3 regions of the Halomonas sp. NYA30 genome follow, and region 3 is predicted to be linked to each of the others. Evidence: predicted binding sites of a transcription regulator. Region 3 holds the regulator's gene; each other region holds the start of a gene.
What was found. Region 3 encodes sigma-54, which starts transcription at its own class of promoters, with help from an activator protein. Its sites were predicted from a motif close to TGGCACNNNNNTTGCTNT; they were not measured.
Positions count from the first base shown of each region.

Region 1: ACWI0H_RS20270 (P-II family nitrogen regulator) is a predicted target of sigma-54. The motif match lies at 1,393-1,410, and genes of this name have one in related genera.
Region 2: ACWI0H_RS17035 (TorF family putative porin) is a predicted target of sigma-54. The motif match lies at 1,982-1,999, and genes of this name have one in related genera.

Region 1 is NZ_OZ334477.1:4,377,863-4,381,141, forward strand. It holds gene ACWI0H_RS20265 (ammonium transporter) at 1-905, opposite strand, end outside; gene ACWI0H_RS20270 (P-II family nitrogen regulator) at 979-1,317, opposite strand; gene ACWI0H_RS20275 (accessory factor UbiK family protein) at 1,675-2,022, shown strand; gene ACWI0H_RS20280 (AraC family transcriptional regulator) at 2,425-3,279, shown strand, end outside.
Region 2 is NZ_OZ334477.1:3,651,925-3,655,203, forward strand. It holds gene ACWI0H_RS17025 (IS1380 family transposase) at 1-34, shown strand, start outside; gene ACWI0H_RS17030 (hypothetical protein) at 386-706, shown strand; gene ACWI0H_RS17035 (TorF family putative porin) at 1,212-1,940, opposite strand; gene ACWI0H_RS17040 (OprO/OprP family phosphate-selective porin) at 2,222-3,279, shown strand, end outside.
Region 3 is NZ_OZ334477.1:1,791,535-1,794,813, reverse strand. It holds gene lptB (LPS export ABC transporter ATP-binding protein) at 1-712, shown strand, start outside; gene ACWI0H_RS08135 (RNA polymerase factor sigma-54) at 836-2,251, shown strand; gene hpf (ribosome hibernation-promoting factor, HPF/YfiA family) at 2,350-2,658, shown strand; gene ACWI0H_RS08125 (PTS sugar transporter subunit IIA) at 2,663-3,133, shown strand; gene rapZ (RNase adapter RapZ) at 3,223-3,279, shown strand, end outside.

The DNA.
Region 1 (3,279 bases), 2.0 Mb from region 3:
CCTAGTGCGGTCGGAGAGAGCGGATCAGCGGTGATTGCCACCAGACCCGCCAGCGCACCGTTCAGTGCCATGGTCAGGTCCGCTTTACGGAACCACAGTTTGGCCAGAATCAGTGCCGCAATCACACCACCTGCTGCTGCAGCGTTGGTATTTACAAACACTTGCGCCACGTTATTCGCAGAATCGACGGCCGCCAGCTTGAGCTCGGAACCACCGTTAAAGCCGAACCAGCCCATCCAAAGAATGAAGGTACCCAGCGTTGCCAGCGGCATGTTGGCACCGGGAATCGCGTGGATAGAACCATCTTTGCCATATTTGCCTTTACGCGGCCCGAGCACGATGACACCAGCGAGTGCTGCAGCTGCACCGGCAAGGTGCACAATGCCTGAGCCTGCATAGTCAGAGTAGCCAACTTCAGACAACCAGCCGCCACCCCACGTCCAGTAGCCAGACACCGGATAGATAAACGCGGTCATTACCACTGCAAAGGCCAGGAATGCCCATAGTTTCATACGCTCGGCCACGGCACCCGACACAATCGACATGGCGGTGGCGACAAAGACTACCTGGAAGAAGAAGTCAGAACGCATGGAGTAGTAGGGGGCGTCATCGCCGCCTGCGGTCACCGCATCAACGCTGTTTTCAGCGCCAATCAGGAAACCCAGGTTAGGTAGGAAGCCGCCAGCGCTGCTGGAGTACATGATGTAGTAGCCCACCAGCAGGTACATGGTGCAGGCAATCGCAAACAGCGCGATATTTTTGGTCAGAATTTCAGCGGTATTTTTGGAGCGTACCAAGCCCGCTTCCAACATGGAGAAGCCTGCGGCCATCCACATCACCAGCACGCCGCAAATTAGAAAGTAGAACGTATCGAGCGCGTAGCTCAAATCAGCTAACTCATTCATAAGGTGTTCCCCGTTATTCTATGAGAAGTTATACGCAAAAGACGGCTCTGCAGCCCTGTTCGCGTGGCGTCCGTTATACGGCGTCAGCGCCGCGCTCACCGGTGCGGATACGAATCACGTCTTCCAGTGGCGTAACAAACACCTTGCCGTCACCGATTTTTCCGCTGTTGGCTGCGCTACAGATGGCGTCCAGCACGCTTTCTAATCGTGCATCGTCGACGGCCACTTCCACTTTTACCTTGGGCAGAAAGTCGACGACGTATTCGGCGCCACGGTACAGCTCGGTATGCCCTTTCTGACGGCCAAACCCTTTCACTTCAGTAACGGTGATGCCCTGAACCCCATTGTCGGCGAGTGCCTCACGAACATCGTCGAGCTTGAATGGCTTGATGATAGCGGTGATGAGTTTCATCCCGGATCTCCCCTGCTGGATAAGTCCTGCTAGATTGGTAGCGGCACAGCCGCCAGAATAAGCACCTGAACCGTTAATGCGCATACCGTGCCAGCTGACTTTTTTTTCTTATAAGTCAGCTAATTAGACAACAAGGAAAGTCTTTCAAAGCGCTTAATCTCGTCAAATCCATAGTCACACCACGGCTATTGCACCAAAAAAAGGCGTAAGCAAATGTTGCCTGCTCCATTTCGATGCAAACCACCCGCTGAGCAGTTAATCCATTCGACGCATGCGAATTCGCCAACTGTTGCGTATCCTTACGGTAAGCCGTTTTTATATATGTTCATTTAGTGAGTTATTAAGGAGAGAGCAGCTATGGCGCCTCAAGACCGCATCAGCCGACTGGCCCAGCAGATTGGCGACCGTTTACAAAACGCCTCTCAGGCACCGGAAGATATCCAAAAAGGCGTACAGCAAGTCGTGCGTGGCGCCTTCGACCGCCTTGAGCTTGTTTCCAGAGAAGATTTCGATATTTTGATGGACGTACTGCAGCGTACGCGTTCGCGGGTAGAGGCGTTAGAGCGCCAAGTGGCTAACCTTGAAGCAGCCGTTGAAGCCTCCACAGCGTCAACCGCCACGCCAGTAGAAGCAGAAGTACCGCCGGTGCCGACGCCAGAGCCAGACAGTGACAGCAATGAAGACGAAAAACCGACCAAACGGTAAACCCATTTACTGCCTAGTCACTTAGTTAGCGGTTATCGGCAATAGCGTGACATCACCTATTGCCGACGTCTGCCGTCATGATGGTCGCCTTGCTCTATCATGCCCTCTCAGCCCTCCCTATCCTCATAAATACGAATCAATATCATTTACATTTTAGCTGTCAATGATACCTTCCTGGTGTAGCCGTTATCTTCAAGCGCCATTCGTTCTTCGCTAGTGGAGCCGTTGAGAAAGGCGACCTGGTAAAAATAAGTCGCGTGCAAGCACCAAGATAGATCAAACCGGTGCCGACGCCGCTGCGGGATGGCCTCTGCCAGCGCAGATTTTTTCATTTTGACGAGTCGTCTTGCGTACTGATGCGCCAATTTGATGCATATCATTGAAAACAATAGCGCATGACCTATGAAATCACTCGCGACTCACCCGCCTATAAACCAAACACAGCAGACCCTGACGTCGCAGTCGCTGGAACAATTGGGATTGCGCTTCGGCATCGATTATCGAATTGAGGGGAGTTGTGCAAAAGTAGCGCCGGTCGCCCAAGGCCAAGTGCATGATGTCAGCCTTTCCCCGTCGCTCCATCTAACGCTCTCGGATCTACAGGTTGAGCGTACCTACTGGTCGACTTCCCGCCAGTCAGTACCCTGGTTCATTAGCGTAGTGCTGGAGGGACATATTACCGCCACGGTGGGGGCTCAGTGCTTTGCACTAATAGCGGGCGATGGGCTGTGCGCGCATTTCAATCCTCAGTACTCGCTTGCGGTATATCAGCCCGCCCAACCACGTCTGCGCACGGTGAATCTCGCGGTACTCGCAACAAAACCCCATGGGCTTCCTCTATCACCCACGGCACCCTTATTACATCGCTGGCGGCTATCTGAATCGCTGCTAACGGCCCTGCGCGCCAACATCGATCAACCTTCCAGCGCCTGCCGAGAGCCACTTGTATGGCAAGGGCTAGCACTACAGCTACTCGGCCATGGCTTGCCCGCTGATCATTTAACGCCGCTAGCAGCACACCCTGCCACTCGCTGCCATGAAACACGCTTAACTCCGCGAGACCGCGGCTGCCTAGCGAAGCTTCACCAGCAGATTGCCGATTACCCCATGAACGATTACTGCTTAAATGGCTTGGCCAGTGATGCTGCCATGAGCCCCAGCAGTCTGCGACAGAAGTTTCGTTTCTATTACGGTTACTCACTGTTTGAACACCTGCGCCAATGCCGATTAACCCAGGCGTATCGCGATTTACAGCGC
Region 2 (3,279 bases), 1.9 Mb from region 3:
CCGACTGCGTTATCCACGAGGAACGCCATGCTGACCGTCAATCGGCGACACTCTATCCACAAGCAGTTCCAAGCGACACGCGATCGCCAGATATGTCGTGCCTGGCGGGTGGAAAGGCATGACAAAACGGGCCGTCAGCACCGATCAGCACGGTGGGTTTTGGCAATAACGGGCTTGCGAAAGCCAACTTGCACGGGGCGAATGATCAAAAAGTGCTCGCTGGCGGTGATAGGGAAAGTGTCGGCGCCGGCTTCACGGATTCAGGTATTAGAAACAGTGGTTTATGCCTGTTTGAGTGGCGATATAACATCAATAATCATGCTGGCGCGCTCAATAGTGTTATGTTGAAGGGCGTATAATCACTGTTATGTTTTAAGGAGGTAGTTTGAGTAAAGTCGTTGGACGCTGGCGAATTAAGTGGATGGAAATGTGGGATCAAGACTTTGTTGATCTTATCGAGCCCGGATACTTCCAGTTCGATGAAGATGGCCTCGGCTTTTTTGTATTCGGAGCAGTTGAGGGCCAAATCGACTACCGCATTCCAGATGATGGAGGGCGAGTCGAGTTTTCTTGGTCTGGAAATGATGATGGTCGTGAAAAGTCTGGCCGTGGTTGGTTTCAGTTTTCATCTTCAAATTCAGCGAAAGGGGAACTCTTCATTCATTGTGGAGACGAGTCGGCCGTAGAAATCGAATATCAAACATAACTGTCCCTGCTGTATCGAGACCGCGGCCCGCCTCAAAGCCAATACCGGGCTGTTCTCGAAAGCCATCACCATGGCCTGGTTCAGGGAAACAGCCTGGCTGGCTTTGGCCTGCTGATATTCTTTCAGCGACACACTCTCTTGTGCCTGGGCCGACACCATGGGAGAGACGGCCAAGGCTCCCGGAACTATCATCGCGCACAACAACAATCGTTTGTTCATTCAGTATCATCCTGGCTGTTTGACTGAGGTCAGTGAGTCAGCATTTTTGCGTGGGATTCCGGAGCGACCTTACAGACAAACCTTTAATACAGTTTGAAATTCAGGCACCGGATAAGAAATGAGCTTTGGCGGCAGGGGGGGGGCAGAGGTAAGGGCGAGGATGTCGAGTCACCGGGCGTCAAGGCAGGCGCACGATGGTGGGTTCTTGCATGATAAATAAAAACCGGCCCGTCATTTGGGCCGGCTTTTTATTCTGGATCTGAATTGCTTGTGATCACTTGGCCGATCAGAAACTCCTGCTCCAACCCAGCCAGAACTTCGGATCATCCGAGTTGACAGAGCCAAGCGCGTCGGTTGACTCAATGTCCGCGTACTCCACGTTAACACTGAAAGAACCGAAGTTTCCCGCATCCTTTGTAACGTTGGCGGCGACGTGTGAATAACTTGCCTCGCCGACAGAAGCCTTGCCGTCATCAGCGAAGTCGTAATAGCCAAGCGTCACACCGGCACTGTAGCTGTCCTCCAGAGGCACCCCAACAGAGGCGTAGTAATAGGCATCCCCCTGCACGAACACCCCATCACCACTGGTGTCGCTGTTGATCGTGTAGGCCAGGCCGATGGCCGCAATGCCATAACTGATCTCGCCGTACAGTTCGCCGAAGTCGATGGAGCCCGGCGCGTCAGGATACGCATAATAAATGTACCCAACGTCATAACCCAGTTCTTCCACAGAGCCGGAGAATCCGGCATAAAGATCAAGCTCATAGCTGGTGCCGTCACCAAAATCGACATTGGAACCCCAACCACCGGCGTAGAAGCCCGACGCATGCTCATAATCCAACCCTCCCTGGACAGCCGCAGCCCCGTCTGTCTGGGTGACGCCCCGGAACAGATAGTTGCTGCTGGCGCTCACATTTGAGCTGACGTCAGCGCTAACAATGGCGGGCGCAGCCTGAAGTGCTGCAAGCAAAGTGATACTGATAAAACCTGATTTGGTGAAAAACTGCTTCTTCATAATGGATACCTTCGGTTGGGTTTCATTGCTCCAAATATGATTTAGCAAAATTCCTGCCACATCTTATTTATTCTTGTTTATCATAATTATAGAGACAAATCGGCGCATTCTGAGCTTGCCCCCGAAAAACGACCGCAACACCTAGCGCCCCAGAACCTGTCACTGACCCGGACCGGCGCCCTGTTTTGATGCCATTCTCTGTAACTATTCTGTAATCTTTGCCAAGTAGGCTTTAATAGCGCTTCAACACACATAAGCAAACCAAAAAGGTGAGACAGATCATGAGCAAGAAATATTTGGGCTTGGCTTTGGCGATTTCTGCCGCTTCTGCTGCACAGGCCGGAACTGTTACGACCAGCGGCAAAGACCTTGTGATCGATACCGAGAGCGGTATCAAGGTGAAAACGTCTGACAATTCTGCGTCTTTTCAGCTCGGCGGGCGCCTTCAATGGGATTACGACGCCACGCAGTCTGACGCCAACGGTGTTGACACTACCGATTTCGACGTGCGCCGGGCACGCCTCTACGCCAAGGGCCACTTTGGCGACTGGGCGTACAAAGCCCAGTTCAACGTGGCTGAGAGTGATGGCGCCGACGGCGGGAACGCTGAGGACCTGTACATTCGCTACCTGGGATTTGGCTCGACGGCAACCGTGACTATTGGTAAGCAGAAAGAGCCATTCGGCCTGGAACAATTAACGAGTTCAAAAGACATCTCGGCCCTTGAGCGATCCGCCATGACCGAGCGTTATACCCCCGGTCGCAGCGGCGGCATCCAGCTCAGTGGCAAAGGCAGCAACTGGACCTACGGTATCGGCTATTTCGAGGCAGACGGCGATGGCAGCGACGACTTCAATAACACGGCAGTAACCGCACGGGGCACGGTTGCACCCGTTCAAACGAATAATGCTGTTGTTCATCTTGGTGCGGGTTATACCACGCGTGATGCCGACACTCAGGCCAATGAGGTCGATACGTTTAATCTGGAATTGGCCGGCGCTTCCGGGCCCTTCCATGCCCAGGCCGAATATTTCGATTCCGAGGAAGGCCAGGTGGATGTTGATGGCTATTACGTACAGCTTGGCTGGATCATCACCGGCGAAAGCCGTCCTTACAAAGCCGGAGCATTCAAGCGGGTAAAACCGGCATCACCCAAAGGGGCCTGGGAAGTTGTTGCCCGCTTTGAGGATGGTGACGGAAAATACAGTGATGTGGGGCTGGCCACGACCGACGGTGAGCAAACAACACTGGGCGTTAACTATTACGCCAACAAGAATGTTCGACTTGGAATGAGCTACATGGATGGCGAAGAAGCCAATGGCGCTAGCGGAGATGAAGT
Region 3 (3,279 bases):
TGCCCATCACTTGGCCAAAAGCTATAAGCGACGCCGAGTTGTTAAAGACATCAATTTAGAGATCTCCCAAGGCAGCGTTGTGGGCTTGCTCGGCCCCAACGGTGCAGGCAAAACCACCTCTTTTTATATGATTGTGGGGCTGGTGAAATCCGATGCTGGCAAAGTGGGTATCGACGATGTAGATCTAACCCGCGCCCCAATGCATGAACGCGCTGCGGCGGGTATCGGCTACCTACCGCAAGAAGCGTCTATTTTTCGTAAATTATCGGTTGCCGATAATATTATGGCGATACTCGAAACGCGCAAAGAGCTCAGCCGTAGCGACCGCGAGCAGCGCCTGGAAGCGCTACTTGAAGATTTTCACATTACCCATATTCGCGACAACCTGGGCATGAGCCTTTCAGGCGGTGAACGCAGGCGTGTGGAGATTGCTCGCTCACTGGCGACAGAACCCGCATTCATTCTGCTGGACGAGCCCTTTGCTGGCGTAGACCCCATTTCGGTGGGCGAGATCAAAACCATTATTCGGGCATTAAAGCAGCGCCACATCGGCGTACTGATTACCGACCACAACGTTCGCGAAACCCTGGATATTTGTGATATCGCCTACATCGTGGGCGATGGTCAAATCATCGCCAGCGGCTCTCCAGCCTCGATACTCACTAACCAGAAAGTGAGGGAGGTTTATCTAGGCGCTGATTTCCGCCTCTAGCCTATTTTTCACTTCTAATTAGCGCTCTACAACAACTTTACTACCAATGGCATGCTTATTGCACTTGCACCGGAGACCTACTCACACTAGGGTGGAGCATTCTGATTAACGAGTGGTTCTCAGATGGTCATGAAAGCTTCTCTTCAACTGCGCATGGGCACACAGCTGACCATGACACCTCAGCTGCAGCAGGCCATTGCTCTGTTACAGCTATCAACGCTGGACTTACGTCAAGAAATTCAGCAGGCCCTAGATGCCAACCCCATGCTGGAACAAGAGGATGAATTTGGCGAACAGGCTGCCAGCGAGCCCAAAGAGGAAGAGTGGTCAGAGAGCATTCCCACCGAGCTCTCGGTAGATAGTGATTGGTCTGACACCTACCAAGATATGGGCAGTCACGGTGGCTCCAGCAGCGAAGGACCTGATTTTGAGCGCCAGGCTGCTGGCCAGAGTCTTCATGGGCACTTGCTGTGGCAGCTAGCCATGACTGATTTTGGCGCGCGAGAGCAACTTGTCGCAGAAAGTCTTATCGACGCGTTAGATGCTAATGGCTACTTAACTCAGCCGCTCAACGACATACGTGAAGGGCTTCGCGCCCAAGGTGTCGATGGGCTTAGCCAGCGCGAAGTAGAAACCATTCTGCTTAAGCTTCAGCAATTTGAGCCAACAGGAATATTCGCCCGCGACCTGCGGGAGTGCCTGATGCTGCAGCTGGCCACTCTTCCCGATGATACGCCGTTGCTGGTTCCTGCCCGCCGCTTAGTACGGCAGTTTCTGGAAGCGCTCGGCAAAGATGACATGCGCTTACTAAAACGCCGCCTGGGACTCGATGATGACCAGCTGGCTGATGTCATTCTCCTCATTCGTAGCCTTGATCCACGCCCGGGCAGCGCCTATGGCGATACCGATGATAGTTATGTAACGCCCGACCTGGTCGTACGCCATGACCACGAAGGCTGGCACTTAGAGCTCAATCCTGAGGCATTGCCAAGGCTTCGCATTCAGCCCGACTACGCAAGCTTAATAAAGCGTGCGGATAAAAGTCAGGACAATCAGTTTTTAAAAGAACACCTGCAGGAAGCACGCTGGCTGATCAAGAGCCTCTCTAGCCGCAACGATACGCTACTGCGCGTTGGCCGCGAGATTATCACCCGGCAAATTGGCTTTTTAGAACACGGCGAAGAAGCCATGAAGCCGCTCATATTGGCCGATATCGCCGAGGCCGTGGAAATGCACGAATCGACTATTTCCCGGGTAACCACTCAGAAATTTATTCATACGCCTCGCGGCGTATTTGAACTCAAATACTTTTTCTCAAGCCAAGTCAGCGGCCAGGATGGTGACAGCCATTCAAGCACCGCTATCCGCGCTCGGCTGAAGAAATTGGTTCAAGAGGAGCCGCCAGGCAAGCCGCTTTCTGATAGCCGCTTAGTCACGCTATTAGGGGAGGGGGGAATTCAAGTAGCGCGTCGAACGGTGGCTAAATACCGTGAAGCCATGGGCATTCCCTCCTCTAGCGAGCGACGTCGTTTGCGCTAGCACAAATCAACGTTTTAGGGAAACTCTCGACAAGGGCTTTGCAACGCGGCAAAAAGGGTTACAATCGAAGTACAGTCCGATGGATAAGGAGTACGTCAATGCAAGTTAATATCACTGGTCATCACGTAGAACTGACTGACGCCTTGCGTGACTATGTCAACGAAAAGCTTGAACGTGTAGAGCGCCATTACGACAACATAACCACGGTGCAAGTCACCTTATCTGTGGAGAAAGAGCGCCAGCAGGCCGCCTGTACACTGCACGCAGCAGGTGCTGATTTACATGCGGAAGCCCTAGACAGTGATATGTACGCCGCTATTGACGCATTAGCGGACAAAATTGATCGGCAACTCGTTAAACATAAGGAAAAAGCACAAGCTCGCGCCCAAGGCGCAGGCGTGCGTTAATTCAATGACGTTGGAAACCATACTCCCCCCGGAACGTGTTCTCTTTGACGTACCCGGGGGCAGCAAAAAAAGGGTGCTGGAATTTTTCAGCACCTTTATTGCCCAAAATATCCCCAGTCTGGACAGCCAAGAAGTGTTTAGCCGTTTAATTGGCCGTGAGCGCTTAGGCAGTACCGGGATTGGTAACGGCGTGGCTATTCCCCATGCGCGTAGTCCTCACTGCTCGGCCCCAATTGCTGGTTTTTTAAAACTCGCAGAAGCGATTGATTTTGATGCTATCGACGGCGACCCGGTGGATCTGGTGTTTGTATTGCTAGTGCCAGAAGAGGCTGATGACACACATCTCTCTCTGCTCGGCCAGGTAGCGACCATCATGAACGATGCGGATACGCGTCAGAAACTGCGTAAAGCAGGCAGCCAGCGCGAACTACTTGAGTTGCTTACCGCTAAAATTCGTGAGCAAATAACTTCCTGAAAGCCTAAACCTGCCAAGCGGTACTCAACGGCAGGTTGATTTGCGCTCACCACCCTTAACGCAGCTTGATCAAAGCAAAGAGAGACTCTATGCAACTTGTGATCATTAGCGGCCGCTCTGGGTCAGGTAAATCTATCGCCTTACAA